DNA from 4 places in the Streptomyces sp. 2A115 genome. Region 4 is predicted to be linked to each of the others. Evidence: riboswitches for the same ligand, from Rfam matches in the RefSeq annotation. Region 4 holds a riboswitch; each other region holds the start of a gene.
What was found. Region 4 has a riboswitch for cyclic di-AMP ahead of ACTWQR_RS11330 (transglycosylase SLT domain-containing protein). Riboswitches for the same ligand answer to the same signal wherever they lie in the genome.
Positions count from the first base shown of each region.

Region 1: it holds a riboswitch for cyclic di-AMP, as region 4 does, so the genes downstream of both, ACTWQR_RS39840 (M23 family metallopeptidase) here and ACTWQR_RS11330 (transglycosylase SLT domain-containing protein) in region 4, are expected to answer to the same signal.
Region 2: it holds a riboswitch for cyclic di-AMP, as region 4 does, so the genes downstream of both, ACTWQR_RS51995 (transglycosylase family protein) here and ACTWQR_RS11330 (transglycosylase SLT domain-containing protein) in region 4, are expected to answer to the same signal.
Region 3: it holds a riboswitch for cyclic di-AMP, as region 4 does, so the genes downstream of both, ACTWQR_RS32195 (M23 family metallopeptidase) here and ACTWQR_RS11330 (transglycosylase SLT domain-containing protein) in region 4, are expected to answer to the same signal.

Region 1 is NZ_JBQQCG010000066.1:8,877-16,164, forward strand. Features, by position in the region: gene ACTWQR_RS39830 (M16 family metallopeptidase) at 1-766, shown strand, start outside; gene ACTWQR_RS39835 (M16 family metallopeptidase) at 763-2,166, shown strand; cyclic di-AMP (ydaO/yuaA leader) riboswitch at 2,406-2,571, shown strand; gene ACTWQR_RS39840 (M23 family metallopeptidase) at 2,585-3,373, shown strand; gene ACTWQR_RS39845 (GntR family transcriptional regulator) at 3,629-4,324, shown strand; gene ACTWQR_RS39850 (HPr family phosphocarrier protein) at 4,547-4,828, opposite strand; gene ACTWQR_RS39855 (bifunctional acetate--CoA ligase family protein/GNAT family N-acetyltransferase) at 5,005-7,288, shown strand, end outside.
Region 2 is NZ_JBQQCG010000126.1:2,697-9,984, forward strand. Features, by position in the region: gene ACTWQR_RS51975 (Ppx/GppA phosphatase family protein) at 1-842, opposite strand, end outside; gene ACTWQR_RS51980 (DUF501 domain-containing protein) at 839-1,369, opposite strand; gene ACTWQR_RS51985 (FtsB family cell division protein) at 1,427-1,903, opposite strand; gene eno (phosphopyruvate hydratase) at 2,094-3,389, opposite strand; gene ACTWQR_RS51995 (transglycosylase family protein) at 3,903-4,607, opposite strand; cyclic di-AMP (ydaO/yuaA leader) riboswitch at 4,612-4,787, opposite strand; gene ACTWQR_RS52000 (transglycosylase family protein) at 4,986-6,041, opposite strand; gene ACTWQR_RS52005 (cytochrome P450 family protein) at 6,403-7,288, shown strand, end outside.
Region 3 is NZ_JBQQCG010000044.1:80,939-88,226, forward strand. Features, by position in the region: gene ACTWQR_RS32175 (MarR family winged helix-turn-helix transcriptional regulator) at 1-239, opposite strand, end outside; gene ACTWQR_RS32180 (dihydrofolate reductase family protein) at 325-1,467, shown strand; tRNA gene ACTWQR_RS32185 (tRNA-Met) at 1,568-1,641, shown strand; gene ACTWQR_RS32190 (PP2C family protein-serine/threonine phosphatase) at 1,823-3,157, shown strand; cyclic di-AMP (ydaO/yuaA leader) riboswitch at 3,442-3,597, shown strand; gene ACTWQR_RS32195 (M23 family metallopeptidase) at 3,609-4,676, shown strand; gene ACTWQR_RS32200 (PrsW family intramembrane metalloprotease) at 4,921-6,234, opposite strand; gene trmB (tRNA (guanosine(46)-N7)-methyltransferase TrmB) at 6,368-7,219, opposite strand.
Region 4 is NZ_JBQQCG010000009.1:176,819-184,106, forward strand. Features, by position in the region: gene fahA (fumarylacetoacetase) at 1-653, opposite strand, end outside; gene ACTWQR_RS11325 (HAD family hydrolase) at 1,287-2,159, shown strand; gene ACTWQR_RS11330 (transglycosylase SLT domain-containing protein) at 2,153-2,917, opposite strand; cyclic di-AMP (ydaO/yuaA leader) riboswitch at 2,920-3,077, opposite strand; gene ACTWQR_RS11335 (polyprenyl synthetase family protein) at 3,960-4,970, shown strand; gene ACTWQR_RS11340 (CHRD domain-containing protein) at 5,187-6,218, shown strand; gene ACTWQR_RS11345 (LolA family protein) at 6,529-7,288, shown strand, end outside.

The DNA.
Region 1 (7,288 bases), on a different contig from region 4:
CAACGCCGTTCTGTCGATCGTCGGAGACATCGACCCGGAGCAGACGCTCGCCTGGGTCGAGAAGTACTTCGGCTCGATTCAGGGCCACGACGGCAAGCCCGCCCCGCGTGACGGCGCGCTGCCGGAGATCATCGGCGAGCAGCTGCGCGAGGTCGTCGAGGAGGAGGTCCCGGCCCGCGCGCTGATGGCCGCCTACCGGCTGCCGGAGGACGGCACGCGCGCGTGCGACGCGGCCGACCTGGCCCTGACCGTCCTCGGCGGCGGCGAGTCGTCCCGCCTCTACAACCGGCTCGTACGCCGTGACCGCACCGCGGTGGCCGCCGGGTTCGGCCTGCTGCGCCTCGCCGGAGCGCCCTCCCTGGGGTGGCTCGACGTGAAGACGTCCGGCGACGTCAAGGTGCCGGTCATCGAGGCCGCCGTCGACGAGGAGCTCGCCCGGTTCGCCGAGGAGGGCCCCACGGCCGAGGAAATGGAGCGGGCCCAGGCCCAGTTGGAGCGTGAGTGGCTGGACCGGCTCAGCACGGTCGCGGGCCGCGCCGACGAACTGTGCCGGTACGCCGTGCTGTTCGGCGACCCGCAGCTCGCCCTGAGCGCCGTCCAGCGCGTGCTCGACGTCACGGCCGAGGAGGTGCAGGAGGTCGCGAAGGCCCGCCTGCGCCCCGACAACCGCGCGGTGCTGGTCTACGAGCCGGTCGCCGCGGAAAACGCCGACGCTGCCGAAGACACCGACGCCGCTGAAGACACCGACGAGGAGGCGGCCAAGTGACCGAGCTCGCCACGATGGACTTCCACCCCCAGCCGCAGGCCGGCGAGGCCAGGCCCTGGGCCTTCCCGGCACCCGAGCGCGGCACGCTCGACAACGGCCTGACGGTGCTGCGCTGCCACCGGCCCGGCCAGCAGGTCGTCGCCGTCGAAATCCTCCTGGCCGCCCCGTTGGAGGCCGAACCGCAGGGCCTGGACGGCATCGCCACGATCATGGCGCGTGCCTTCTCCGAAGGCACCGACAAGCACTCCGCCGAGGAGTTCGCCGCCGAGCTGGAGCGCTGCGGCGCCACCCTCGACGCCCACGCCGACCATCCCGGCGTACGGCTCAGCCTCGAGGTGCCCGTCTCCCGGCTCCCCAAGGCGCTCGGTCTGCTCGCCGACGCCCTCAGGGCCCCCGCCTTCGAGGACAGCGAGGTCGAGCGGCTGGTGCGCAACCGGCTCGACGAGATCCCGCACGAGACCGCCAACCCGTCCCGACGCGCCGCCAAGGAGCTCTCCAAGGAGCTCTTCCCGGCCACTTCGCGCATGTCGCGCCCGCGCCAGGGCACCGAGGAGACGGTCGCCGCGATCGACTCGGCAGCCGTACGCGCCTTCTACGAGAGGCACGTACGCCCCGCCACGGCCACCGCGGTCGTCGTCGGTGACCTCACCGACGTCGACCTCGACGGGCTGTTCGGTGACACGCTCGGCTCCTGGACCGGCTCGCAGGCACAGGCCCGCCCCGTGCCGCCGGTGACCGCCGACGACACCGGACGCGTGGTCATCGTCGACCGCCCCGGAGCCGTCCAGACGCAGCTGCTCATCGGCCGCGTCGGCGCCGACCGCCACGACCGCGTGTGGCCCGCCCAGGTGCTCGGCACGTACTGCCTCGGCGGCACCCTCACCTCCCGCCTGGACCGCGTCCTGCGCGAGGAAAAGGGTTACACCTACGGTGTGCGGGCGTTCGGCCAGGTGCTGCGCTCCGCGCCCCCGTCTCCCTCCGGCGGGGCTACGGGCGCCGCGATGCTCGCCATCAGCGGCTCCGTGGACACCCCGAACACCGGCCCGGCGCTCGACGACCTGTGGAAGGTGCTGCGCACCCTCGCGGCCGAGGGGCTGACGGACTCCGAGCGCGACATCGCCGTGCAGAACCTGGTGGGCGTCGCACCCCTCAAGTTCGAGACCGCGGCCGCGGTGGCGAGCACGCTCGCCGACCAGGTCGAGCAGTACCTGCCGGACGACTACCAGGCGACGCTGTACCAGCAACTCGCCGCCACCGGCACCGTGGAGGCCACGGCGGCCGCCGTGAGCGCCTTCCCGGTGGACCGTCTGGTGACCGTCCTCGTCGGCGACGCCGCGCAGATCGAGGAGCCGGTCAGGGCCCTCGGAATCGGTGAAGTGAGCGTCGTACCGGCGGAGTAGAGGCGCAGTAGGGGAGTGGACACAGGCAACTCCTGGGGCCCGGGCGACTGAAGAGTCGTCCGGGCCTTCTTTTGCCCGGACTTCATCCCTGGTTCGTGGGTTGTCCGTATTGATAGGGAGGTTGCCTGTCTGCCCTGTGGCATGCGCTACAAAAGCCTTGATCCGTTTGTTGATTGAAAGTTCCCGCGCTTAGCGTCGGTCCGGCTGTTCGTCAGGCAGTGCGCCGCACCCGCGGCACCGGACAGTCATCGCCGAGTCCCCGTACGGCGCGAGCCAGGGGAGCCGGGGACCCACACCAAGTCCCTGGGGTGAATCGGGCGACCTCCACGCAGTGGAGTGAGCCCGTAGGAGACCTTCCTAACTCCGAACCCGTCAGCTAACCCGGTAGGCGAGAAGGAAGGAAAGGACCAGCCACTTCATGGCGTTCACCCGCGCCACCGGGAAGCACCGTCGTCCCAGCCGCATGAAGCGCACGACCCGCAGGACCGTGGGCGTCGCCGCACTCGCCACCACCGGAGTCGTCGGCACACTGGCCGCCCCGGCGCTCGCGGCCGAGAGGTCGGTCGAGCAGACGGGCCTCACCCAGGCCGTCACCATCGGTGACACGGTCGCCGACCAGATCGACGCCCAGGCCGCCGCCCAGCAGCACGCCGCCGACGTGGCCGCCGCCCGCGAGAAGGCCGAGGCGGAGGCGAAGAAGCGCGCCGAGGAGGCCGAGAAGAAGGCCGAGGAGAGGGCCAAGAAGGAGCGCGAGGCCGAGGCCCGTGCCGCCCGCGAGGCCGAGCGCAAACGCCTCCTCGGCACGTACGTCGCCCCCGTCGCCGACTCGTACGTCTCCACCGGCTACAAGACCGGCGGCGCCGTCTGGTCCTCCGGCAGCCACACCGGCATCGACTTCCACGCCGGAAGCGGCACCGCCGTGCGCGCCGTGGGCTCCGGAACCGTCGTCGAGGCAGGCTGGGGTGGCGCGTACGGCAACGAGGTCGTCATCAAGATGAACGACGGCACGTACACCCAGTACGGCCACCTGTCGTCCATCGGCGTCTCCGTCGGCCAGACGGTCACCCCGGGGCAGCGGATAGGCCTCTCCGGGGCGACCGGCAACGTCACCGGGGCGCACCTCCACTTCGAGGCGCGCACATCCGCGGAGTACGGCTCGGACATCGACCCCACCGCCTACCTCCGCTCGCACGGCGTGAACGTCTGAAGACCTGACGTCCGGCTCGCGGCATCTCTCCCGAAGGCCCTGGCTCACCGAGCCGGGGCTTTCGTGCGTCCTGACGCTTGCTGCCCTCTTCGTGACTGCTTCCTGACCGGACGACTACCTGTTCAGTGGCGCGGTGTGTCCAAAAAATAGCCATGGATTCCGGCCTGACATCGGAATTTCCGGCTCTCTGCAATAGAGTCACTGAACAAGCGTCAATCGACCGCGTTTCGCGGGGGTTAAGGCGGAGGTCCGGTCATGCGTATTCCCGCGCACTCGGTATGCACGGCGATCCGTGACGACATCGTCGCGGGTGTCTACGAGCGCGGCAGCCGGCTCACCGAAGAACTGCTCGCGCGCCGTTATGGCGTCTCCCGGGTTCCGGTGCGCGAGGCCCTGCGCACCCTGGAGGCGGAGGGCTTCGTCGTGACCCGCCGGCACGCGGGCGCGTGCGTCGCGGAGCCCACCGAGCAGGAGGCCGCCGACCTGCTGGAGATGCGCATGCTGCTGGAGCCGCTGGGCGCAGCGCGGGCCGCTCAGCGCCGCACCGAGGCGCACCTCAAGGTGCTGCGAGGCCTGGTCAGGCTGGGGCAGGAGCGGGCCAGGAAAGGCAACAGCGAGGATCTGCGCTCGCTGGGGGGCTGGTTCCACGAGACGCTCGCACAGGCCTCCGGCAGTCCTGCGCTGACCTCGACGCTGGCCCAGCTGCGGCACAAGATCGCGTGGATGTACGCGGTCGAGTCGCCGGCCCATCCCACCGAGTCCTGGGGCGAGCACGGCGCCATCGTGGACGCCGTCGCGCGCGGCGACAGCGAGCGGGCCCGGGCGATCACGACGCTGCACGCGGAGCGGGCGTCGGGCGCGCACCGGCTGCGCTTTCCCGGTGGCGGGGAGCGCGCGGAACGCGTGAGGACTTCGCAACATCCCGTAAACACGGCGAGCCTGCGTTATTAACAGTGCCGCCGTATACAAAGAGAAGTAATTCGCGGGGGATTATTTCTGCTGCCTATAATCCGAAAAAGCAAAGGGCCCGCCTCGTATTAGAGGCGAGCCCTTCAGTGTGTGCGGGTGGAGCGGCATCTTGAAACGAAGGCCACGGCCACCATCAATTGAGTAACCCCGAAGGTGCGCAACCACCTCCGCGAGAGCGGCGCCGGCTCAGGCGCAGAGGCGCGCTCAGACCGTCTCGGGAAGCTCATCGAGGCCGTCGGCGACCAGCTTCGCCAGGCGGTCGAGCGCCACGTCCGCGCCCTCGGCGGCGGAGGACAGCACGATCTCCTCGCCGCCCTGGGCGCCCAGGCCGAGGACCGCGAGCATGGAAGCCGCGTTGACGGGGGTGCCGTCGGCCTTGGCGATCGTCACGGGGACGCCGGAGGCGGTGGCCGCCCGGACGAAGATGGAGGCGGGACGGGCGTGGAGGCCCTCGGCCCAGCCGACGTTGACGCGGCGCTCAGCCATGTGATGCTGCCCTTCAGGTGTCTCACGGTTGTCTAGACCATTGTTCCATAGCGTGAAGCGGTGGCCTGAGCGGGGCGCAAATCCCCGCCGGGGACGGGCTTCGGACCCAAGACTGCCTCGCGCCGTTGTCGCACGCGAGCCCGTCGTTGTCGGACCTGAGTCGTACTCTGGGGCCCATGCAGACCGAGCCGGACCGGCATGAGTACCCCGCTCACTGGGAGGCCGACGTAGTGCTGCGCGACGGCGGCACCGCGCGCATCCGGCCCATCACGGCCGATGACGCCGACCGCCTGGTCAGCTTCTACGAGCAGGTGTCCGACGAGTCGAAGTACTACCGCTTCTTCGCGCCGTACCCGCGCCTGTCCGCCAAGGACGTCCACCGCTTCACCCACCACGACTTTGTGGACCGGGTGGGACTCGCGGCCACGGTCGGCGGCGAGTTCATCGCCACCGTACGCTACGACCGCATCAACGCCGATGGGCTGCCCGCCTCCGCGCCCGCCGACGAGGCCGAGGTCGCCTTCCTCGTGCAGGACGCCCACCAGGGGCGCGGTGTCGCCTCCGCTCTCCTCGAACACGTCGGGGCCGTGGCCCGCGAGCGCGGCATCCGCCGCTTCGCCGCCGAGGTACTGCCCGCCAACACCAAGATGATCAAGGTGTTCACGGACGCCGGGTACCAGCAGAAGCGCAGCTTCGAAGACGGCGTCGTACGCCTGGAGTTCGACCTGGAGCCCACCGACCGCTCGCTCGCCGTGCAGCGCGCACGCGAACAGCGGGCGGAGGGGCGGTCCGTGGCGCGGCTCCTGGCGCCCGGCTCGGTCGCCGTCATCGGGGTGGGTCGCACACAAGGGGGAGTGGGGCGCAGCGTCCTCGAGAACCTCCGTGAGGCCGGCTTCACCGGACGCCTGTACGCGGTCAACGGGGCGGTCCAGGAGAAGGGGCTCGCCGGGGTCCCGGCGCACCGCTCCGTCCGCGACATCGCCGGCCCCATCGACCTGGCCGTCGTCGCCGTCCCGGCCGAGCGCGTCCCCGAAGTCGTCGCCGAATGCGGTGAGCACGGGGTGCAGGGACTCGTCGTGGTCTCCGCCGGGTACGCCGAGGGCGGTCCCGAAGGCCGGGAGCGCCAGCGAGAGCTCGTGCGCCAGGCGCGTACGTACGGGATGCGCATCATCGGACCCAACGCCTTCGGAGTCATCAACACCTCCCCGGAGGTGCGGCTCAACGCCTCACTCGCACCGCAGATGCCACGGGCCGGACGGATCGGCCTGTTCGCGCAGTCCGGCGCCATCGGGATCGCCCTGCTGTCCCGGCTGCACCGGCGCGGCGGCGGGGTCACGGGCGTGACCGGCGTGTCCACGTTCGTCTCCTCGGGCAACCGCGCGGACGTGTCGGGCAACGACGTCCTGCAGTACTGGTACGACGACCCCGACACCGATGTCGCGCTCATGTACCTCGAATCGATCGGGAACCCCCGGAAGTTCACCCGCCTCGCCCGGCGCACGGCGGCGGCGAAGCCACTGGTCGTCGTCCAGGGCGCACGGCACGGCGGCGCCGCGCCCCAGGGGCACGCCGTACGGGCCACGCGGCTGCCGCACACGACCGTTTCCGCGCTGCTGAGGCAAGCCGGAGTCATCCGGGTGGACACGATCACGGAGCTGGTCGACGCGGGGCTGCTGCTGGCACGCCAGCCGTTGCCTCCAGGGCCTCGGGTGGCGATTCTCGGGAACTCCGAGTCACTGGGACTGCTCACGTACGACGCCTGTCTGGCCGAAGGGCTGCGACCGCTGCCGCCCACGGATCTGACCACGGCGGCCTCCGCGGAGGACTTCCACGCGGCGCTGGCGCACGCGCTGGCCGACGAGGCCTGTGACGCCGTGGTCGTCACCGCGATCCCGGCGTTGGGGGAGACGTCCGTGGCGGACGCGGCCCTCGCGGAGGCGCTCCGCTCGGCCTCCGCCGCGGATCCCGCCAAGCCGGTGCTCGTGGTCCACGTCGAGCTCGGTGGGCTCGCGGAGGCGCTGTCCGCGGCCACCAGCACGGCACCTCAGACCGTCGAGGCCCAGATGCCCCGCCCCGCCGAACCGCCGGCGGCGCTGGCACCCGTCGACGAGTCCCGCCTCATCCCGGCCTACCCCGCTGCGGAACGTGCCGTCCGTGCCCTCGCCGAAGCCGTCAGGTACGGCGAGTGGCGACGCGAAGCCGCCGACCCGGGCCGGGTCCCCGAATACGAGGACATCGACGAGAAGGGAGCCGCCGAACAGATCGACGGACTGCTCGGCAACGGAGACCTGGGCGGGCTCACGCTCGGCCCCGACGACACCTGCGCGCTGCTCGGGCGGTACGGCATCGACGTACGCCGGGCCCTGCCGGCTCCCACGCCCGACGAGGCCGTCGCCGCGGCGGAGCGCCTCGGCTACCCCGTGGCACTCAAGACCACCGCTCCGCACCTGCGGCACCGCG
Region 2 (7,288 bases), on a different contig from region 4:
CCGATCACGTCGACGCGTCCCGGGTGCATGGATGGGATCTTCGCGCGCTCGGCGTGGGTGGAGTGGAGCAGGCTCTCGGTGATCTCGCGGACACGGTCGTACGGGACGCGGGAGTGGTGGATGGCCTCCGAGTCGTACTCGGGCAGGTTCTGCGCGATCGCCGACACGGTGGTGACGGAGCCGGCGAGGCCGACGAGCGTACGCGCCTCGCGCAGCGGGACCGTCTCCTCCGCGAGGTCGAGGGCCGCCTCGATGTCGGCGCGGACGGCAGCGATCTGCTCCTCGGTCGGCGGGTCGGTGACAACCCCGTCCCGTACGAGGTGCCGCTCCGTCATCCGTACGCACCCGATGTCCACGGACCGCGCCCCGCGCACGTGATCGTCCCCGACCACGAACTCGGTCGAGCCGCCACCGATGTCCACGACCAGGTACGGCTTGGCGAGGTCGTCGCGTCCCACCAGCTCCTTGGTCGCGCCCGTGAAGGAGAACTCGGCCTCGTGGTCTCCGGAGATGACCTCGGGCTCGACTCCGAGGATGCCGAGCACACCTCGGACGAACTCGTCACGGTTCTCGGCGTCCCGGGACGCCGAAGTGGCGACGAAGCGGAGGCGCTCGGCGCCGTGCTCCTTGATGATCGCGGCGTACTCGTGGCAGGCAGCGAAGGTGCGCTCCAGCGCCTCCGGCGCGAGTCGGCCCGTGCGGTCGACGTCCTGGCCGAGCCGGACGATGGTCATCCGCCGGTCCAGTTCGACGAGTTCACCGGTGTCCGGGTCGGCGTCGGCGACGAGGAGGCGGATGGAGTTCGTACCGCAGTCGATGGCGGCGACGCGAGCGTGAGTCACTTGTCGTTCTCCTGAACCGGCACCACACACGTCCCCTTGCGCCACCACTCCGGCAGCATCGCGATCGCCTCGTCGCCCAGGGGGTTCACACCCGGCCCCGTGGCCAGAGAGTGGGCCACCAGAACGTGGAGACACTTCACCCGGTCAGGCATGCCGCCCGCGCTGGGGAAGTTCTCCAGAACCTCGATGGCGTCGCGGCGGGCGATGTAGTCCTCATGGGCGGCGCGGTAGGACGCGGCCAGTTCGGGGTCTGTCGCGAGGCGGTCCGTCATCTCCTTCATCACGCCGTTCGCCTCGAGCGTGCCGATCGCCGAGGCGGCCCGGGGACACGTCAGGTAGTACGTCGTCGGGAACGGAGTCCCGTCCGGAAGACGGGGAGCCGTCTCGACCACGTCCGGCTGCCCGCACGGACAGCGATGCGCGATCGCGCGCAACCCGCGCGGTGGCCGCCCGAGCTGCTGCTTGAAGGCCTCGACATCCGCGTCGGTGGGCTCGGTGCGCGGGGTGGGCGGCGGGGGCGTTTCCATGCCTGTGCGTAAGTCTCTCTCGTCAGTTCAAGTCGGTTCGCGTTGGTTCGCATCGGTTCACTGATCGGAGGCGTCGGCCTTGTCGACGCCGTCCCAGACGTTGGCGTACCAGGCGCGGTGGGCGGCCGTCCGGTCCGTACGCGTCTTCTTCGCCGCGCCGGGGTCGATCACGATGTAGCCGGTCTCGCCCGGCATCACATAGTGCAGCCGCTCCCGGATGCGCTGCTCGGCGTACGCGTCGTCCTGCCACCGCGCCTTGAGATCGCGCAGCCGTTCGACCCGCTCGCGGGCCTGCTCCCGCTGCCGCTGGAGGTCGGCGATCTCGGCGCGCTGGGAGACGTACTGCCTTATGGGATAGGCCAGGGCCACGACGAGCGAGCAGATGACCAGGGCGAGGAGTGCCGCCCGGCCGGTCAGCCGCGAGCGGCGGGCCTGGCGCTTGGTCTGGGAGCGGTAGACACGCTCGGCGGTCTGCTCGCCGAGCAGCCGCAGCCTGGTCGCGGTGGAGAACCGATCGCGGTCCTTCACGGCCATCTGTCCCGCCTCCCCGATACAAACCCGGCTACGAGCCGGCCTCTACAAACCCGTCTACGAGCCGGCACCCCGGCGTCTCTCTACAAGCCCGTCACGTGCGTACGTCCCCGCACACGGTACGGGACCGGGTACGGGGACGTACGTACGACGGGGCTGTGCCCCTTGCCGGGCGGCTCAGCCCTTGCTGTGCCTACTGATTCGCAGAGCGAAACCGCGGGAAGGCGCTGCGGCCGGCGTACACCGCCGCGTCGTCGAGGATCTCCTCGATGCGCAGCAGCTGGTTGTACTTGGCCACGCGGTCCGAGCGGGCCGGGGCGCCGGTCTTGATCTGGCCGCAGTTCACCGCGACGGCGAGGTCGGCGATGGTGACGTCCTCGGTCTCGCCGGAGCGGTGGGACATCATGCACTTGAAGCCGTTGCGCTGGGCCATCTCGACGGCGTCCAGGGTCTCGGTCAGCGAGCCGATCTGGTTGACCTTGACGAGCAGGGCGTTCGCGGAACCCTCCTCGATGCCGCGGGCCAGGCGCTCCGGGTTGGTGACGAAGAGGTCGTCGCCGACGATCTGGACCTTGTCGCCCAGCTTCTCGGTGATGACGTTCCAGCCGTCCCAGTCGTCCTCGAACAGCGGGTCCTCGATGGAGACGAGCGGGTACGAGGCGACGAGCTCCTCGTAGTACTCGGTCATCTCGGCGGCCGAGCGGGACTTGCCCTCGAACTCGTACTTGCCGTCCTTGTAGAACTCGGACGCGGCGACATCGAGCGCCAGGGCGATCTGCTCGCCCGGAACGTAACCGGCCTGCTTGATGGCCTCGAGGATGAGGTCGAGCGCGGCACGGTTCGACTCGAGGTTCGGGGCGAAGCCGCCCTCGTCGCCGAGACCGGTGGACAGGCCCTTGGTCTTCAGCACCTTCTTGAGGGTGTGGTAGACCTCGGCGCCCCAGCGCAGCGCCTCGGAGAAGGACTCCGCGCCGATCGGGGCGATCATGAACTCCTGGATGTCGACGTTGGAGTCGGCGTGCGACCCACCGTTGAGGATGTTCATCATCGGGACCGGCAGCAGGTGCGCGTTCGGGCCGCCCAGGTAGCGGAAGAGCGGCAGGTCGCTGGCCTCGGAGGCGGCGTGCGCGACGGCGAGGGAGACGCCGAGGATGGCGTTGGCGCCGAGCGAGCCCTTGTTGTCCGTGGCGTCCAGGTCGATCATCGCCTGGTCGATCAGCCGCTGCTCGGTGGCGTCATAGCCGACGAGCTCCGGGCCGATCTGCTCGATGACGGCGAGGACGGCCTTCTCGACACCCTTGCCGAGGTAACGGTTGGAGTCTCCGTCACGGAGCTCAACAGCCTCGAAGGCACCGGTGGAGGCGCCGGACGGAACGGCGGCACGACCCGTGCTGCCGTCGTCGAGGCCGACCTCGACCTCGACCGTGGGGTTGCCTCGGGAGTCCAGGATTTCCCGGGCTACGACGACGTCGATGGACGGCACGAGCATCTCCTTCTGGGATGTGACGCGGGATACGCCGGGCCGCAGGCCCGGTTGAATACAGCGCGGTGATGACTCCGCGACATGAGCCTAGCCGCCCCGGAGGGATCGGCCAGCCTGTCGGCCACCCGATGGACCGAACTGAGGGTAAACATTGTTCCTACGGGGAACAAAAAGCACCGGCCCCATACAACGACACCGCGACGACAACACCCCGCCACCGTGCAGCAAAAAGCCCCGCCCCGGTGCGTACGGGGGAACACGCACCGGAGCGGGGAGCCCGTGGGGGACGGGGGGTGACCCTCACGTGGCCTTCACTATGAAGACCACGGATGGGGATGGGCCATGGTTCAGCTGTGAGCAGGTTGTGAGCTCGCGAATTCTCAACGGCCTCGCGAGCCCGCCGTCAGCCGAAGTAGGTCGTGTTGAGCGAAGTACAGCTGGGCGGCACGCGGGAGTGCGCCGGCCGAAGTACCCGCCGCGTCAGTCGAAGTACTGCCGCGCCGGCCCAGCACTGCCGCGTCAGCTGAGGTGCAGCTGCTGGCCCGGGAAGATGAAGTCGGCGTCGTCGACGATGTCGTCGTTCAGCTTGAACAGCTTCTGCCAGCCGCCCTTGACGTTCTCCTGCGCGGCGATCTCGCTGAGGGTGTCACCCTTGACGACCTTGTACTCGCCGTCGCCCTTCTTGACCTTCTTGCCGGTCGGGGTCTCGACGGTCTTCTTCGCGGCCGGACGCTCCTGGGAGCGCGAGGAACGCTGCTCCGAGGACGGCGCGCTCTGCTGCTGCGACTGCGCGGAGCTCTGACCGGAGTTCGAGGAGCCGGAGCCCGAGGAGGCCGTACCGCCGTTGTACGAGGCGTTGGACAGGCCCACGCCACAGCTCGGCCAGGCACCCTTGCCCTGGCCCGCGAGGACCTTCTCGGCAACGGCTATCTGCTGGGACTTGGAGGCCTGGTTGGCCGTGGAGGCGTACTGCGTGCCGCCGTACGCGGCCCAGGTGGAGGCCGAGAACTGCAGGCCGCCGTAGTAGCCGTTCCCGGTGTTGATGGCCCAGTTGCCGCCCGACTCGCACTGGGCGACGGCGTCCCACTCGGAGGCGGTGGCGGCGGAGGCCGAACCGGTCGCCAGCAGCGGGGCGGCGATGGCGGCACCGGTGACACCGGCGAGCGTGGCGATACGGGTGGCCTTGTTCGGGCGACGGTGCTTGCCCTTGCCGGAAAGCAGCATGAAGTGATCCCCTCACCGACGCCTGCGAGGTGAGCTGTCGGGTTCGGGCTTGGTGAGTTGCCCGGCCGCGCACCTTTCGGCGCGCGGCTTCACCCCAAGCCGGTCCTCTGGTCGTCTCTCAACGACCGGGCCCGGCACTTACCTTGGGTCCCCCGCTCCTGCCTACGGCGCTTTACGCGACGACTGTTCCCGTACGGCCGTTGGCAGGATTCGGCGTGCGACCGTCGGGGCTCACCAGTGGCGAGCGGTCACGACCGTAGACATGCGATCCGCCGAATTTCAAAGACGATCACGGTCCTTGAGATCCATCTCTCACTTTCACCAAACCGGACATTCAGCGCGAACTACCGCTACCTTTCGCCCGTTTCGGCGGCTTGCTCACTGATTGGCCGCGACCTGCCCGTTACCGAGTTCAAGGCTCTGACCGGGGAGGATCAGGTCCGGGTCGGTGCCGACAATGCCCTTGTTCGCGGCGTACAGCTCACGCCATCCGCCTTCCAGGCCAAGGGAGTCGACGATCCCCGAGAGACTGTCTCCGGCGCGGACCGTGTACGAGCCGTCGGTGGCGTCACGCGGGGCACTGTCACCGCGCGAGGCATGCCGGCCGGCGGAGTCGTCCGTACGCGAACCGGTGGCGTCCTCGGCGGCACTGCCGCCACGGTGACGGCCGGAGCCGGAGTCGGTGACGTCATCCGCGTCGACGTCGGTGTCGGCGCCCGTCGAAGCGTCGCCATTCTGGGCAGAGTTGTCCGATTCGTCACTCTTCGTCGTGCCAGTCGAATCCGTCGAATCCGGCGAGACCACGTCGCCCGTGGAGGGGCTGGCGGAAGACTGCGAGTCGGCGTCCGCGTCAGCGTCGGTGTCGTCACCGGAGTCGTCCGTGGTGTCGTCAGCATAGACGGACGAGTCGGACTTGACCGACTCGTCCGACTCACCTGATTTCGTGTCATTGTCGCCGTTGGTGGTGCTGGTGCTGCTGTCGCCCGTCGTCGAGCCCGAGTCGGGCGACGGCGAGGCGGAGTCCTGCGCGAGGCCCGTGTCGACATCCGCCGACTCGGAGTGCTGCGACAGGCCCGCGACGAGACCGCACGCCCCCCAGGGCTCGATGCCCTGGTCCGCGAGGACCTTCTCGGCGACGGCTATCTGCTGCGAGCGGCTGGCCTGGTCGGCGCTCGACGCGTAGTCGAGGCCGCCGTACCCCTCCCACATCTCCTGTGTCATCTGGAGTCCGCCATAGGACCCGTTGCCGGAGTCGGCGCTCCACGAGCCGCCACTCTCGCAGTCCGCGACCGCGTCCCAGGTCGTACCGCTGGCGGCGCTCGCGCCGGTCGCGCCGAGCAGGGGGATCGCGATGGCCGATCCGGCCACACCCGCCGCGACGAGGAGAGCCGGAGCCTGACGGGGGCGACGGTGACGACCGTTCCCGGAGAGCATGCGGTTGCCTTTCGCGTGACAGCAAGGGACTACACACAGCAAGGGACTGCGTTTGTTACTTCTGCGGCTGGTGGGACCAGCCGCATTGAGGGGGAACGTATAGGCACTCGAACTCTTGTCACAAGTCGATACAGGGGAGATCACGTGAAAGTCACAGAGTTGAGGGCCCGTCAGCTCTGACCTGCGGTAAGGCGAATCACACGCCCTACGCGAAACGGACCGGCAACGTACGCGGCCCACGCATAATGAGACTGCCATGCCAGCGCAAATCGGCTGAATCCACCGCGAGTTGCAGGTCAAGGAGGCCGTGAGGGGCGTCACTGGATGTCATACGCAACGCGGCCCCCGGTACCGTCACCCCGTGAACGCCCCACATATCGGACCCGAACTCTTCACCTGGGAGTTCGCCACTGACCCGTACCCCGCCTACGCGTGGCTCCGGGAGCATTCGCCCGTACACCGCACCACACTTCCCAGCGGCGTCGAGGCGTGGCTCGTGACTCGGTACGCGGACGCCAAACAGGCTCTCGCCGACCCGCGGCTCTCCAAGAATCCCGTGCACCATTCCAAAGACGCCCACGGCAAGAGCAAAACGGGCATCCCCGGCGAGCGCAGCGCCAATCTCATGACCCATCTGCTCAACATCGACCCGCCGGACCACACACGCCTCCGTCGGCTCGTCTCCAAAGCGTTCACCCCCCGCCGAGTCGCCGAATTCGCGCCCCGTGTCCAAGAGCTGACCGACCATCTCATCGACCAGTTCGCACACACCGGAAGCGCCGACCTCATTCACGAGTTCGCGTTCCCTCTCCCCATCTACGCCATCTGCGACCTGCTCGGTGTCCCCCGCGAGGACCAAGACGACTTCCGGGACTGGGCAGGGATGATGATCCGGCACGGAGGAGGGCCGAGGGGCGGCGTCGCGCGGTCCGTGAAGAAGATGCGTAGCTATCTCGCCGAGCTGATCCACCGCAAGCGGGAGGCGCTCCCAGACCACCCCAGCTCCGGCGAAGACCTCATCTCCGGTCTGATCCGCGCCTCCGACCACGGCGAGCACCTCACCGAGAACGAAGCCGCGGCCATGTGTTTTGTGCTCCTTTTTGCCGGTTTTGAAACGACGATCAACCTCATCGGCAACGGCACGTACGCGCTGCTCCGGAACCCAAAGCAGCGGGCGCAACTACAGAAGTCGATCGAGCGCGGCGAACAGGAACTGCTCGACACCTGCATCGAAGAGCTTCTCCGTT
Region 3 (7,288 bases), on a different contig from region 4:
AGACGGGTCACCGCGTACGTCAGCCGACTGCGGGTGATCTTGGTCCGCTCGGCGAGGTCGGTCATGCGCAGGCGGCGGTCCGGAGCGTCGGAGAGGTTGGCCAGGATGGTGTAGTACAGGTGCGGCATGCCGGCCTCCTGCTGGAGCTGCCGGTCGATCGCGTCCTCCAGGAGGAGTGAGGCGGCGATGTAGGCGCGCCAGGCGCGCTGCTCCTCGGGGGTGAGCCAGCGGGTCGTCATGCGTCCAGTGTAGGTATTGTTTAAAACTTGAACCAAACCGCCCCTCCGAGCCTGCCCCGGCCCCGCTCCCAGAAAGAGTGCGCCCATGCCCCACCCCTACGTCCTGTTGTCCGCCGCCGTCTCCCTCGACGGCTGCCTGGACGACACCGGCCCCGAACGGCTGCTGCTCTCCGGGCCGGCCGACTTCGACCGGGTCGACGAGGTGCGGGCCGAGTCCGACGCGATCCTGGTCGGCGCGGGCACGCTGCGCGCCGACAACCCCCGGCTCCTGGTCAACTCCGCCGAGCGGCGCGCGGCCCGGGTCGCCGCCGGCCGGCCCGCGTACCCGCTGAAGGTCACCGTCAGCGGCAGCGGCGATCTGGACCCGGCCGCCAACTTCTGGTCCACGGGCGGCGAGAAGATCGTCTATACGACCGACAAGGGCGCCCGGAAGGCCGCTGAAGCCCTGCACGGGTTGGGCGGCGTCGACGTCGTCCCTGTGGGCCCCGAGCTCGACTGGCGGGCCCTGCTCGAGCACCTCCACGAAGTACGCGGCGTACGGCGCCTCATGGTCGAGGGCGGCGGTCGCGTCCACACCCAGCTCCTCCAGCAGGGGCTCGCGGACGAACTGCAGCTCGCCGTCGCGCCGCTCGTCGTGGGGGAGCCGGACGCACCACGGCTGTTCGGGCCGGGGGGATATCCGGGCGGACCCCGGAACCGGATGCGGCTGCTGGAGACACGGCCTGTCGGAGATGTCGTACTCATGCGGTACGTCCCCACCGCGCCCGGTACCGGAAGCGCTCCCTCCGCCGCCGACCACCGGTGGCTGGGCCTTGCCTGTGAACTCGCGGCCGACTGCCCGCCCTCGCGGACGGCGTTCAGTGTCGGGGCGGTGATCGTCGCGGCCGACGGTACGGAGCTGGCCCGCGGCCACTCCCGAGAGTCCGACCCGGTGTCGCACGCCGAGGAAGCCGCGCTCGCCAAGCTCGACCCCGCCGACCCGCGCCTCGCCACCGCCACGGTCTACAGCAGCCTGGAACCGTGCGCCCGCCGCGCCTCCAGGCCCGCCCCATGCGCCCGGCTGATCCTCGACGCGGGCGTACGCCGGGTCGTCACCGCCTGGCGCGAGCCGGACACGTTCGTGACCTCGGCGGACGGGAGCGGGCTGCTCGCCGCGGAGGGCGTCGATGTCCTTGTGCTCCCCGAGTACGAGGCCTCGGCGAAGGCGCCCAACCGTCATCTCGGCTGAGCGCCGCCCCGCAGAACCCAGGTAAAACACCGGTGAAGGCCCGGCGACGGAAACCTGTGTGCTTCGGGTCCCGCAGATGGCGTATAGTTGGTTTCAACGGCGCGGGGTGGAGCAGCTCGGTAGCTCGCTGGGCTCATAACCCAGAGGTCGCAGGTTCAAATCCTGTCCCCGCTACTGAAGGCTTAGGGCCGGGATCCCATTGGGGTCCCGGCCCTAAGTGTTTTTCCCGGTTCCGCGTGCCACACGGGCGCCTCGCTCAGCCCCTTGCCCTCACCCGCCCGGTCCCCGCCCACTCGCCCTCCACCCCCGCTCCGGGAAGCCTGAACGCAGGGCGGTGAAGGGCAGGAGACGCGTGGTGGGGCCTGGAGAGGCGGAGGAGCGGGAGCAGGGGGAGGATCAGGAGCCGTACTCCCGGGCCGGCGGACGCAGGCCCGAGGACCCCGTGCCCGATCCGGGAGTGGGCGACAGCCCGGTGCCCGTCGAGCCCGAACGCCGGAGGATGCCCGGAGGCGGCGGGATGTCCGGAGGCCACGGGCTGCACGGAGGCCACGGGACGTCTGGAGGCCACGGGCTGCCCGGAGGCCACGGGCTGCCCGGAGGCAGCGGGGTGCACGAAGGCCGCAAGATCTCATACGCGCGGGCCTTCGTCCGCGTGCTGCCCGCACTGCTCATCGTGGCCGGGATCGTCTACGACTACCTCACGCCGTCGGAGTTCACCGCGGCTCCCCTTTTCACGGCTGCCCCGCTCGTCGCCGCCCCGCTCTTCTCGCTGCGCGGCACGGTGCTCATCGGCGCCCTGGCCCTCGTCTCGGTCCTCGCGGTCCACGTCGTACTCGGCATCGTCTGGCACGTCGACGCGATCACCGAGGTGGTCACCGTGGCGACGGTCGCCGTCCTGGCCGTCCTCATCAACATCCTCGTACGGCGGGGCAGCGAGCAACTGGCCTCCGCACGCGAGATCGCCGAGGCGGCCCAGCGGGCCGTCCTGCCCGAACCGGCCGCGCGGATCGGCGGGTTGGAGATCGCGGCGCGGTACGAGGCGGCGCAGGCGGACGCGTTCATCGGGGGCGACCTGTACGCGGTGCAGGACACCCCGCACGGCGTACGGCTCATCGTGGGCGACGTACGGGGCAAGGGCATGGGCGCGGTCGCCGCCGTGGCCGTCGTCATCGGGGCCTTCCGGGAGGCCGCCGAGCACGAGGCCACCCTGGAGGCGGTCGCGCAGCGGCTGGAGCGGGCGCTCGCGCGTGAGGGCACCCGGCGGGAGGGCCTCGACGCCTTCGAGGGCTTCACCACCGCGGTGCTCGCCGAGATCCCGCACGGCGACGGAGTCGTACGCCTCCTCCACCGCGGCCACCCCGGCCCCCTCCTGCTGGACGGAGGGGGAAGACCGCGCATGCTCGCGGCGGCGGAGCCCGCACTGCCGCTCGGGATGGGCGAGTTGGGCACCTGGCCCGACCGCGCCCTGGAGGAAGGGTTCCCGAGCGGGGCCATGCTGCTCTTCTACACTGACGGGCTGTCCGAGGCGCGGGACGAGCGGGGTGTCTTCTACGATCCGGCGACGCGGCTGTCGGGGCGGCTCTTCGCCGGGCCGGACGCGTTGCTCGCCGCGGTGGTGGACGACGTCCTCCGTCACACCGGGGGCGGGGCGACGGACGACATGGCGCTGCTCGCCGTACGGCGGCCGTGAAGGCGGAGGTCTGAGGGCGGAGGTCTGAGGACGCGGTCGTATCCGTTGGCCCTTTTATCACCGGTGGTAGTCGTGTGACGCCCCTGTGCATAACAAGTGACACTCCATCAACAAAGTGCGCAGAGCTGAATGTCGATCAACTCGCCCGATTTACCCCGCTCGTGACCTGTAAGTCCAGGCCAAGAGCGTTAACGATCACTCGGAACAGCTTGGAATCCAGTGCCCGGGTCTATTAACGTTCGATAACGCAGCGCGGTCGTCCCAGCCGTCACAAGAGTCGGCTCCGTGCGCACGCGCCGAATCCCGCAAGGGAACCGGGGAACCACTAATTGGGGTGAATCGGGCGTTTTTCGCGGTGAGGATACCGCGGTTGACGCGCGTAGGAGACCTTCCTGCTCCGAACCCGTCAGCTAACCCGGTAGGCGAGAAGGAAGGAAAGGAGTGCGCCCACGTGGCGTCCAACCGCCCTGCTCCCCAACCCTCGTTCGCACCAAGTGAGTTGCCGGGTGATACACCGTCCGAGATCTCGGGTGACAAGAGGCTCGACGTCTTCGCTTACGGCGTTCGCAAGGACGAGGACACCTGGGAGGAGTGGAACCCCACCGCGGATTCCCTCCGTCCCGTACGCGGCAGGCACCGTGTTTCCAAGCAGCGCGGCGGAGGACTCGCACGCAGCTCGACCGTTCTGGGCGTCGGTGTCATAGCCGCCGTCGGCGCGGGTGGCATGGCCACCGCGCAGACCGGCAAGCCGCCGGTGTCGATCTCGATACCCGACCTGCCGTCCGTGGGCTCGCTGATCTCGGACGACGAGACCGACGCCCCCGAAGGCTCCAGCACACCGCTCAGCAGCGCCGGCCTGACCACCGCCGACACCGAGCAGGGCAGCGGGGACGCGGGCGAGGCCCTGCGCTCCCGCATCCTGCTCCAGGCGGAGCAGCAGCAGGACCAGGTGGACCGCGAGGCCCAGGAGGCCGCCGAGGCCGCCGCCGCGAAGAAGGCCGCCGATCAGGCCGCCAAGGCCGCCGAGGAGGCCGAGGCCAAGGCCGCCGCAGCCAAGAAGAAGGCGGCGGAGGAGGCCGCGGCGAAGGCGGAGGCCGCGCGTCTCGCCGAGCTCGCCAAGCAGTTCACGCTGCCGACCTCCTCGTACACGATCACCTCGACCTTCGGTCAGTCCGGCTCGCTGTGGTCCTCAGGCACCCACACGGGTCTGGACTTCGCCGCTCCCACGGGTACGCCGCTGAAGGCGATCCACAGCGGCACCGTCACCGAGGCCGGCTGGAACGGTTCGTACGGCTACCTCACGAAGGTCGCCCTCGACGACGGCACGGAGCTCTGGTACGCCCACCAGTCGTCCATCAGCGTCAGCGTCGGGCAGAAGGTCAACACGGGCGACGTCATCGGGCGCGTGGGCGCGACCGGCAACGTCACCGGGGCGCACCTTCACCTGGAGGTCCACACGAGCGGCGGCGACGGGATCGACCCGATGGCGTGGCTGCGGAGCAAGGGGCTCAACCCGTAGGCAACGGCGGTGGCTTGTAGGTCCCGCCATTGAGGGGTCCGTACGTGCGGAGGGATCCGTATGTACGGACCCCTCCGCACGTACGGCTGTTGACGTGCAATCGGGCCGACGCCCTGGTCGCACCTGGAGTCGAAGCGGGGGCGGCGCGTCCTGGCCGCGCTGGACGAGGTCGCGCAGAGCCTTGGCCTGACGCGCCGAGCCACGTCCGGCCCGACTCCCTTGGGAACCTCCGAGCGCTCCAGGTCTAGGAGCGGTAGGGGTTGTACGCGGGGTACGCGGGGTACGCCGCCGTCTGCCCGTACGGGTACCCGTACACCGGCCACGGCGGCGCCACGGGCGCCGGAGCCGTGGCCCGGGCCGCGTACGCCAGGGCAGGGCGGGCCGCCTCGCGGCGGGCCCACAGCTCGTGGAGCAGTTCCTGCTCGCGTGCGACGAAGTCGCTGCCGGCCTTGCCGCTGCGCCCCCGGTGGCGCAGGAAGGCCAGCGACGTCGCGTACGACTCGTACTCCGCGACGGCCCGGCCCGCCGCGCGCCCGCCGTATTGGGTCGCGTACTCGCGGGCCATCCGCCGCGCCTTCATCGAGCCGAGGACGAACGGCTCGGGCGCGGCGAGCCAGCCGGCCATGGCATACGCGGGGAGTTCGGTGCGCACCGTGCCGAGCTCGCGCTGGCGCGTCCAGATGACCAGCCAGGTGAGCAGCCCGAAGCACGGGACCATGAAGACCGCGTAGACCGCGAAGAAGCCGTACTCGCCGAAGGCCGACGATCCGTTCCACATCGCGTGCATGCCCATCGCGAGCAGCAGCCCGGCGAGCGGGAGCAGGATGCGCCGCACGTGGTGGCGGTCCGCGGAGAGCGCCGCGACGCCGAAGCCGATGCCGGTGAGCACGGTGAACAGCGGGTGCGCGAAGGGCGACATGATCACGCGCACGAAGAAGGTCGCGGCGGTGACGGAGGCGATGCCGGTGTCGCCGCTGAGCTGGTCGGTACCGAAGGCGGTGCCGAGGTAGAGGATGTTCTCGGTGAACGCGAAGCCGGTCGCGGTGACCCCGGCTATCACCACGCCGTCGACGATCCCCGTGAAGTCACGTCTGCGGAAGAGGAAGACCAGTAGGACCGCCGCGGCCTTCGCCGACTCCTCGACGATCGGCGCTATGACCGTCGCGCCGATGGTGTCGGCGCTGGACGGGTCGGCGGTGGCCGTCGCTATCCATCTGGTCGCGAAGCTGTTGGCGACGATCGCAATCAGCGCGGCCGCGCAGGCGCCCCAGGCGAAGGAGAACAGCAGGTTCCGCCAGGGGCCCGGCTCCACCCGGTCGAGCCAGCGGAACGCGGTCACCAGGAGCGGGACGGGCAGGACCGCCAGGCCCAGGCCCACCAGGAAACCCTCGGTGCCCGTCTGTTCGCGGACGAGGGCCAGGATGACGAGGCCTGAGAGGGCGAGCAGGGTGGTCAGCGCGCCGTAGCGCACCCACTTGCGCTGCCACCAGTGTGCACGCCGCCGGGCGACTCCGGCGGGGAAGCCGGAGTGTGACGGATACGGAGGATTGGTGGCCATGACAAGGACCCTAACGAGGGAGGGACGTGGCCCGCGAGGGTGCCCCGGGAGGGGCGCGGTGAACTGAGCGACCAGCCCGCGACGACCCGCACGTTACGCGCCGGACCTCGCATCGAGCGCTGCGAGCCTGCTCTCAGCTGTCCGCGCTGTCCGCGGAAAGCGGTACGCGGCGGAAGAGCAAGTCGTTCACCACATGTCCCTTGTCCACGCCCTGCGCCTCGAAACGGGTCAGGGGGCGGGAGTCCGGGCGGGGCGCGAAACCGCCGTCGGGCCGGGTGTTCTCGAAGGCCGGGTGGGCAGTGAGGACCTCCAGCATTACCTCGGCGTACGGCTCCCAGTCCGTCGCGCAGTGGACCAGCGCGCCCGGCCTGAGGCGGGACGCGGCGAGGGTGAGGAACTCCGGCTGGATCAGACGGCGCTTGTGGTGGCGCTTTTTCGGCCAGGGGTCCGGGAAGTAGACCCGCAGCCCGTCGAGTGAGTCCGGGCTCAGCATCTCGCGGAGCAGGATGATCGCGTCGCCGTTGCCCACGCGGATGTTGGTCAGACCGCCTCGGTCCGCGAGGTTCAGCAGGTTGCCCTGGCCGGGGGTGTGCACGTCGACGGCGAGGATCCCGGTGCCCGGATCCTCGGCGGCCATCCGCGCGGTCGCCTCGCCCATCCCGAAGCCGATCTCCAGCACCACCGGCAGATCGGCCCCGAACAGCTCCTTCAGATCGAGGACCCGCTGCCCGTCGATGTCCAGCCCCCACTTGGGCCACAGCCGCTGCAACGCGTCCGCCTGCCCCTGCGTCACCCGGCTCCGACGCGGCTGGAAGCTGCGGATACGGCGCTCGAAGTGCGACCCGGCGGGATCCGGCTGAGGGCCGTCGGGGAAACGGGGCTCACCCTTGGAGCGAGGCGTTCGGGGCACGTCGCGGGGCGGGCTGTCGAGGGGCAGCCCGGCGGGGTGGCGGGGGACATCGGGGGTGATGGAGGACTCAGACACAGTGGGGTCGATTTTACGGGGCCCGGGAGGGAGCGGTACGGGGGTGATCGGGTTTGCGGGTTCGGTCCG
Region 4 (7,288 bases):
AAGACATGGTCGCGGAAGTCGCTCAGCGGTACGGGCATGCCCATCGCGGAGGGCGCACCGACCACGAAACCGACCTCCGCCTCGATGTCCAGCCGGACGGACGGGCCGAAGATCGGCGCCGGGTCCGTCGGGGCCTTGCGCTGGCCTGAGGGGCGTACGACCTCGGTCCCGGAGACCACGACGGTGCCCGACCGGCCGTGGTAACCGATGGGCAGATGTTTCCAGTTGGGGGTGAGGGAATCGGCGGCGTCGGGACGGAAGATCTGGCCGACATTACGGGCGTGGTTCTCGGAGGCGTAGAAGTCGACGTAGTCCGCGACGTCGAAGGGGAGGTGGAGCGTCACTTCGGAAAGCGGGTGCAGCAGGGGCGCGACGGTTTCGCGGTGGGCCGGCACCGTCACCCAGGCGGTGAGCGCGCGCCGCACGTCCGACCACGTCCTACGGCCTGCCGCGAGCAACGGGTTCAGTGAGGGGCGGGCGAGGAGGGCGGCGTACGGGGAGCCGAGTTCCACGGCTGCGGCACCCGCGTCCAGAACGTGGCCCCCCAGCCGGACGCCGACGCTCCGCCGGTCGGAATCGCCCAGGGAGAACACGCCGTACGGAAGATTGTGCGGGCCGAAGAGATCGCCCTCGGGGACATCGAAGGGGGGCATGGGGTGCTGCCTCGCTTTCCGGGTGGGTGAGGCACACGTTACGGGACCGACACACGCTCGCCGCGGTCTCAAGGCATCTTGCGGTGCGCGTTCGTCTGGCCGACGGCAGGACGGAGAGACTGGAGCGGCCCGTCGAGGGGCTGTTGCGCATCGGTGCCGGATCGGCCTCTCCGCCGCCGTGCTGATCCCGACCGACGAAAAGGTCGTGGTGCTGATCGCCGAGCGTCAGGTGGAACTCGCGGGAAGATTGCTGTTCCCGAGGGAGGATGCTGGGCTTCCGCGCCGCTTCGCCAGGAAGCAGGGCCCGCGCGAACTCAGCGTGGAGCAGGGCATACCCAGCCGGGCGGCCGCCTTCTCGGAGTCGTGCGGCCGATCGGTCGATCGGTCGATCGGTCGATCGGCCGACCGCACGACCGCACGACCGCACGACCGCACGACCGATCGACCAACTGGCGGACCGTCGGACCGTCGGTCTGGCAGGTGTGGACAGGCGGGGTTTCAACTCAGGGGTGTGCGGCTGAGATGGGGGCGGTGTGGGCTGGGTTCGTGCGGTGGCCAGGGCAGTTGACGAGATACCGGACGTCGTCCGGTTCCCGTCGGGTCGATGCGCCGTTCGGTCCGTATTCTCTGATCATGGCCGCACCGACTGAATATGCACTTATCGCCACTGACCTGGACGGAACGCTGCTGCGCGGCGACGACACCCTTTCCGATCGGTCACGAGCCGCGTTGGCGATGGCGGTCGAGGCGGGCGCCCGGCACCTCGTGGTGACGGGGCGCCCGGCGCCGCGCGTACGGCCGTTGCTGGACGAACTGGGTGGCCAGGGACTGGCGGTGTGCGCGCAGGGGGCGCAGTTGTACGACGCCGGGACCGACCGGATGGTGTGGTCGGTCACCCTGGACCGGGAGTTGGCCGAGACGGCGCTCGGGAAGATCGAGGCGGAGGTCGGGGAGGTGTACGCGGCCGTGGACCAGGACGGGGTCGACGGCCTGACTCTGATCGAGCCGGGTTACGAGATGCCGCACCCGACGCTCCCGGCGGTACGCGTCATCCGGCGCGACGACCTCTGGGCGGACGCCATCAGCAAGGTGCTGCTGCGCCACCCGCTGCTGTCCGACGACGAGTTGGCGTCCGCGGCGCGCGGAGCGGTCGGTTCCCTCGCCACCGTCACAATGTCCGGCCCCGGCACCGTCGAACTCCAGCCATGCGGCGTGACCAAGGCGACGGGGCTCGCCCTGGCCGCCGAACACCTTGGTCTCACCCGCTTCGCCACGATCGCCTTCGGGGACATGCCCAATGACATTCCGATGTTCAGGTGGGCGGCCCACGGCGTCGCGATGGCCAACGCCCACCCCGAACTCAAGGCGGTGGCCCAAGAGGAGACGCTGTCGAACGAGGAGGACGGGGTCGCGGTAGTGCTGGAGAAGCTGTTCTCCCGCCCGCGGCCCCGTCCGCAGCACCGTAAGCAGCCTCTCCCACAGGCTGCTTACGGGCCTGCTCAGTAAGGCCCGTTGACGTTGTCGATCGAGCCGTACCTCGCGGCGGCGTAGTTGCAGGCTGCCGTGATGTTCGCGACCGGGTCGAAGGCGTCCAGTGCTGTACCGGGCACGTGGTAGGTGCTGAAGGTCGGAGCGATGACCTGCAGGAGGCCCTTGGACGGCGTCCCGGCCGCGGCGTTGGAGTCCCAGTTGTTGATGGCCAGCGGGTTTCCGGACGACTCGCGCATGACGTTGCGGTAGATGCCGTCGTAGCTGCCCGGGATGCCGTTCTGGGCCATGACGTCCAGTGACTCCTTGATCCAGCCGTCGAGGTCGTTCGTGTACGTCTTCGCGGAGGCGGGGGTGACAGTGGACGCCGCGGACTTGGTGGTCTGCGTGGTGGCCGTGGTCGGCTTCGTCTTATTTGCTGACTTTTGGGATTTTTTCGTGCCGACCGTCAGAGTGAGGCCCGGGTGAATCATCGACGGGTTGTCGCCGATGACCGCGCGGTTGGCCTGGTACAGCGTCTTCCAGCTCCCGCTCGTGGCGTGCTTTCGCGCGATCTTGGACAGGGTGTCGCCCGCGGCCACCTTGTACGTAACGAGCTCGACCTGCGGGACTGCGGCTTGCGCGACCTGTGCGGTCTGCGCCGGCTGTGCGGCGGCGTGCGCGCCGGTCGCCCCCACGATCGGAAGCGCGAGCGCGGCTCCGCCCGTTCCGGCGGCGACGACGCCGCGGGTGAGGGAGCGGGCTTTCGGGCGGCGGTGTTTACCTCGTGCGGCCATGGTGATTTCCTCTCCGGCGCCTGCGAGGTGAGCTGTCGGGTTCGGGCGGGAGATGCCCGGCCGCACGCTGAGTGCGACTTCACCCCGAGCCGTTCCGGCATCCGGATCGGCGACTTACCTGGGTCCCCCGCTCCTGCCGTGGCGTGGGTGATGGGTGGGTTCCGGGCGGCGGCAGGATTCGGCGGTCCGTCCGGATCGACGAGAACGTATGCGAGAGCACATGGAGGGAACAAGGCCTGAATCGGCGATGCGATGTGTCTGACCTCGTATTGGGGAGGGGGAAATCGCCCGATTACTCCGGAACACAATATTCAACTTGCTTTATGCAAAGGGGAAGTGGTCGAGTGCGGCGTATCGCCCGCTCCGTCCGCACGTGACTCATTTCACGTGAACAAGTGCCAACAAAGCGGCAATGGGGGCAACTCGGGCATAACGTTCCGGGAGTCAAGGCGGCCGAGTTCCCGTACGTGTGGCCCATGGGATCGGGATGCGGGGGTGAACCCCCGCTCTCGCCAACCGGGTTGGTGCCGCGGGCGACGCCCCGTGGTCCAGAGTCCGTTGGTCGATGCCTCGTGGTCGCGGGGCGGCTGGACGGTCACCCTGCGCGAGTGGCCTGCCCACCGGATACTGCCCGGCCCCGAGGCGTGGCCGGTCGCGCGGAAGTGGATCCGTGCGCCGGGGGTCGGCGAGTGCGACACGAGCGCGAGCCGAGTGTCGGCGTTGTCGCCGCCGTCCGCGAGGCGGCGCACTCGGCGGCCGGCCCTCGGCATCCGGATTGGATCGGTTTCGATCACTTCAAGAGGTAAAAACATCACTTCATGAAATGTCTACGTCTTTCGGGTGGTATCAGAAGATCAAGAACATACCTTCCGTGATCCGATACTGCCCGGCTGGGACCGGTGGGCGCTCACCGTGATCGAAAGGCGACCGGATACGCTGACTTGAGTGCCAGCAGCGACACATCGACAAACACTTCCAGCACACAGCGCACCCAGAGCATCCAGAGACCGCCGTTGAGAGCGTCAGCAGACAGGAGACCCTCGTGACCGTCGTCGGGCCGTTCGGGCTGAGCGTGCGGGACCAGGCTCTCGAAGCCGATGTCCAGGCCGGATTGGCGGCTGTCGAGGAGGGCCTGCTCGAGGCCACCAAGAGCGAGGTCCCGTTCATCACGGAGGCCGCGCAGCACCTCGTACGTGCGGGCGGGAAGCGGTTCCGGCCGCTGCTCGTGATGCTCGCCGCGCAGTTCGGCGACCCGTACGCGCCGGGCGTCGTGCCTTCGGCCGTGGTCGTCGAGCTGACCCACCTGGCCACGCTGTACCACGACGACGTGATGGACGAGGCGGACGTACGCCGCGGAGTGCCCAGCGCCAACACGCGGTGGGGCAACTCGGTCGCGGTCCTCACGGGCGACTTCCTCTTCGCGCGTGCCTCGCACATCCTGGCCGACCTCGGGCCCGAGGCCGTACGCATCCAGGCGGAGGCCTTCGAGCGACTGGTCACGGGCCAGATTCTCGAGACGGCCGGGCCGCGCGACGGCCGCGACCCGATCGACCACTACATGGACGTGCTCGGCGGCAAGACCGGCTCGCTGATCGCTGTGGCGGGTCGATTCGGCGCGATGATGTCGGGCGCTGACGAGACGGTCGTCGACGTGCTCACGCAGTACGGCGAGCGGCTCGGCGTCGCCTTCCAGCTCGCGGACGACGTGCTGGACATCGCGAGCGACTCGCATGAGTCGGGCAAGACGCCGGGCACCGACCTGCGCGAGGGCATTCCCACGATGCCCGTGCTGCGGCTGCGCGAGCGCGTGGAGCGGCTCGGTCTCGCCGAGGACATCGCGCTGTCCGAGCTGCTCGACTCGGACCTCACGGACGACGCCCGGCATGCGGAGGCGCTGGCCAGGCTGCGCGCCCATCCAGCGCTGGAGCAGGCCCGCCGCGACACCGTGCGGTACGTGGAGGACGCCCGCGCCACGCTGGTACCGCTCCCGGAGTGCGACGCGAAGGCGGCGCTGGTGGAGCTGTGCGACGCGGTGGTGCACCGGGCGGGCTGACGACCCGCGCATCTCCGTGTTCCGGATCCCTGTGTCCCCAAGATCTCCCGGGAGCCCTGTAGTCCCCGGGACCCTGTAGTACCCAGACCCCGGGCGACCTCATATTGTGATGCAGGTCACACTGCTGGATTGAGCTCAGCCTCGGATTCGTTCCGTATCTCTGCGCGGAAGCCGACGCAGGGGGTGTCGGCGGAATTACGGGGAGAAAACGGAATCATGGGGATGATCGGTACGTTCACGCAGCGTCGTAAGAGCCTGGTCATGACCGGTGTCGCGGTGGCAGCCGCAGCCGGAGTCGCGGCCGCCGTCATCCCGGCGGCCGCCGACAGCGGCGGCAGCAACGACGGCAAGAGCGCGAGCGCGAGCCACACGGGTGAGGGTCACGGGGACCAGTCCATCGAGGTGCAGAGCGGCGGGTCCGCCGAGGGTAGCGGCGGCACCATCCTCGCCGCGAGCCTGAAGGGCGCGAACGAGGTGCCGGTGGCGGGCGGCCCGGCTGTCGGCGACCAGGACGGCGCGGCGCTCGAGTTCGTGAAGGTCGAGGGGGACACGGTGTCCGTCGCGGTCAAGTGGCGTGGCACCGGCAAACCGACCCTGCTCCACATCCACCAGGGCGCCAAGGGCTCCAACGGCGGCGTCAAGGTCGACTTCACCAAGCTGCTGGAGAACGCCAAGGGCCGCACGGTCACCGGCACGGTCAAGGTCCAGGACGCCGCGCTGCTCGGCCAGTTGAAGGCCGACCCGGGCAGCTTCTACGCCAACCTGCACAGCGCCGAGTTCCCGGGCGGAGCCGTCCGCGGCCAACTCCACAAGGTCACCACGAGCTTTGACTTCCGGCATGCGCTGAACAACTTCCAGGCCTCGGTCCTCAAGGGCAAGCAGATCTACGAGTGCAAGAAGGCGGACGACGGCTCCACGGCCTTCGCGCAGCGTGACGTGCGCGCCGTGCTCGGCGGCGGCATCGCGCACTCGTTCGTGAAGCCCAACTCCGGTACACCGCAGTGGATCGCACCCGACCGCAGTGCGGTCACCGGATCCGTGATCTCCAGGACCCCGAACGGCGACAAGAACATCCCCGAACTGGACCTCAGGGCCACGCAGTCCGGCAAACACCGGGGGCTGCTCGCGGGCACCGCGGAGATCCTGCGGCTGAACACCGTGGGTGGGGTGGCTCCGGCCGGGGCTTGCGACGTCGGGTCGATCGTGGGGATTCCGTACCAGGCGGACTACGTGTTCGTGAACCGGTGAGCCACCGGAGTTGACCGGCTTCCAGGATCTTCTGGAAGCTTCGGGGAGCTTCCGGCATCCATCCAGGACCTCTCCAGTACTTTCTCGGACGGCGTCTTCCCCGCGTGACCCCTACGGGTCGGGGGAGGCGCCGTCCGCCCATGTCATACCGCAGCAGTACGTGGAGTTGGCTCCGAGGTCTGACGCTTTCCGGTGGCCGATTTGGTCAGATTGGAAACACCACTTCACAGGAGTTCGGGTGACAATGGCGGCCAGGGGTGGACGAGTGCGAGGACGGTCAGCCGCCGCCGACAACGGAGGTAGGGCACACATGGCACCGTACGAATCCGACGACAACACGAACGAGGACCTGCGCACCGGCCGACGAAAAGCCGCTCGGTACGTCGTCCCGGTCGCGGTGCTGGGGGTGGCGGCGGCGACCATCGGGCTGGTCCCGGCGTTCGCGGGCTCCGGCGACCCCGACCTTCCGGAGGTCACCGCACAGCGACTCATCGAGAAGATCGCCGCATCCGACGTACAGCAGCTGTCCGGCACGGTGAAGATCAGTACGGACCTGGGTCTGCCGAACCTCGGCGGTCTGGAGAGCAGCCTGGGCGGCGGAATGGGCGGGGGTGACGACTCGGGCTCGTCCGCCGACCCGTCGTCGAAGCTGATGGAACTGGCGTCCGGTACGCACACGGTGCGGGTCGCGGCCGACGGCGAGGGCAAGCAGAAGCTGTCGCTGCTCGACAAGGCCTCCGAGTACAGCGTCATCCACAACGGCGACGAGGTGTGGGCGTACGACAGCGCCTCGAACGAGGCGTACCACATGAAGGACGCCTCCGCCGGCTCCGCCGAGAAGGGCGGGAAGGGCGGGAAGGACAAGTCCGAGGACATGCCGGCCACTCCCAAGGAGCTGGCTGACGAGGCGCTGAAGGCGGCCGACGACACGACGTCCGTGACCGTCGACGGCACGGCGCAGGTCGCGGGCCGCGACGCGTACAAGCTCCTGATCAAGCCGAAGGGGTCCGGCTCGACGGTCGGCGCCATCTCGATCGCTGTGGACGCGAAGACCGGTCTGCCGTTGAAGT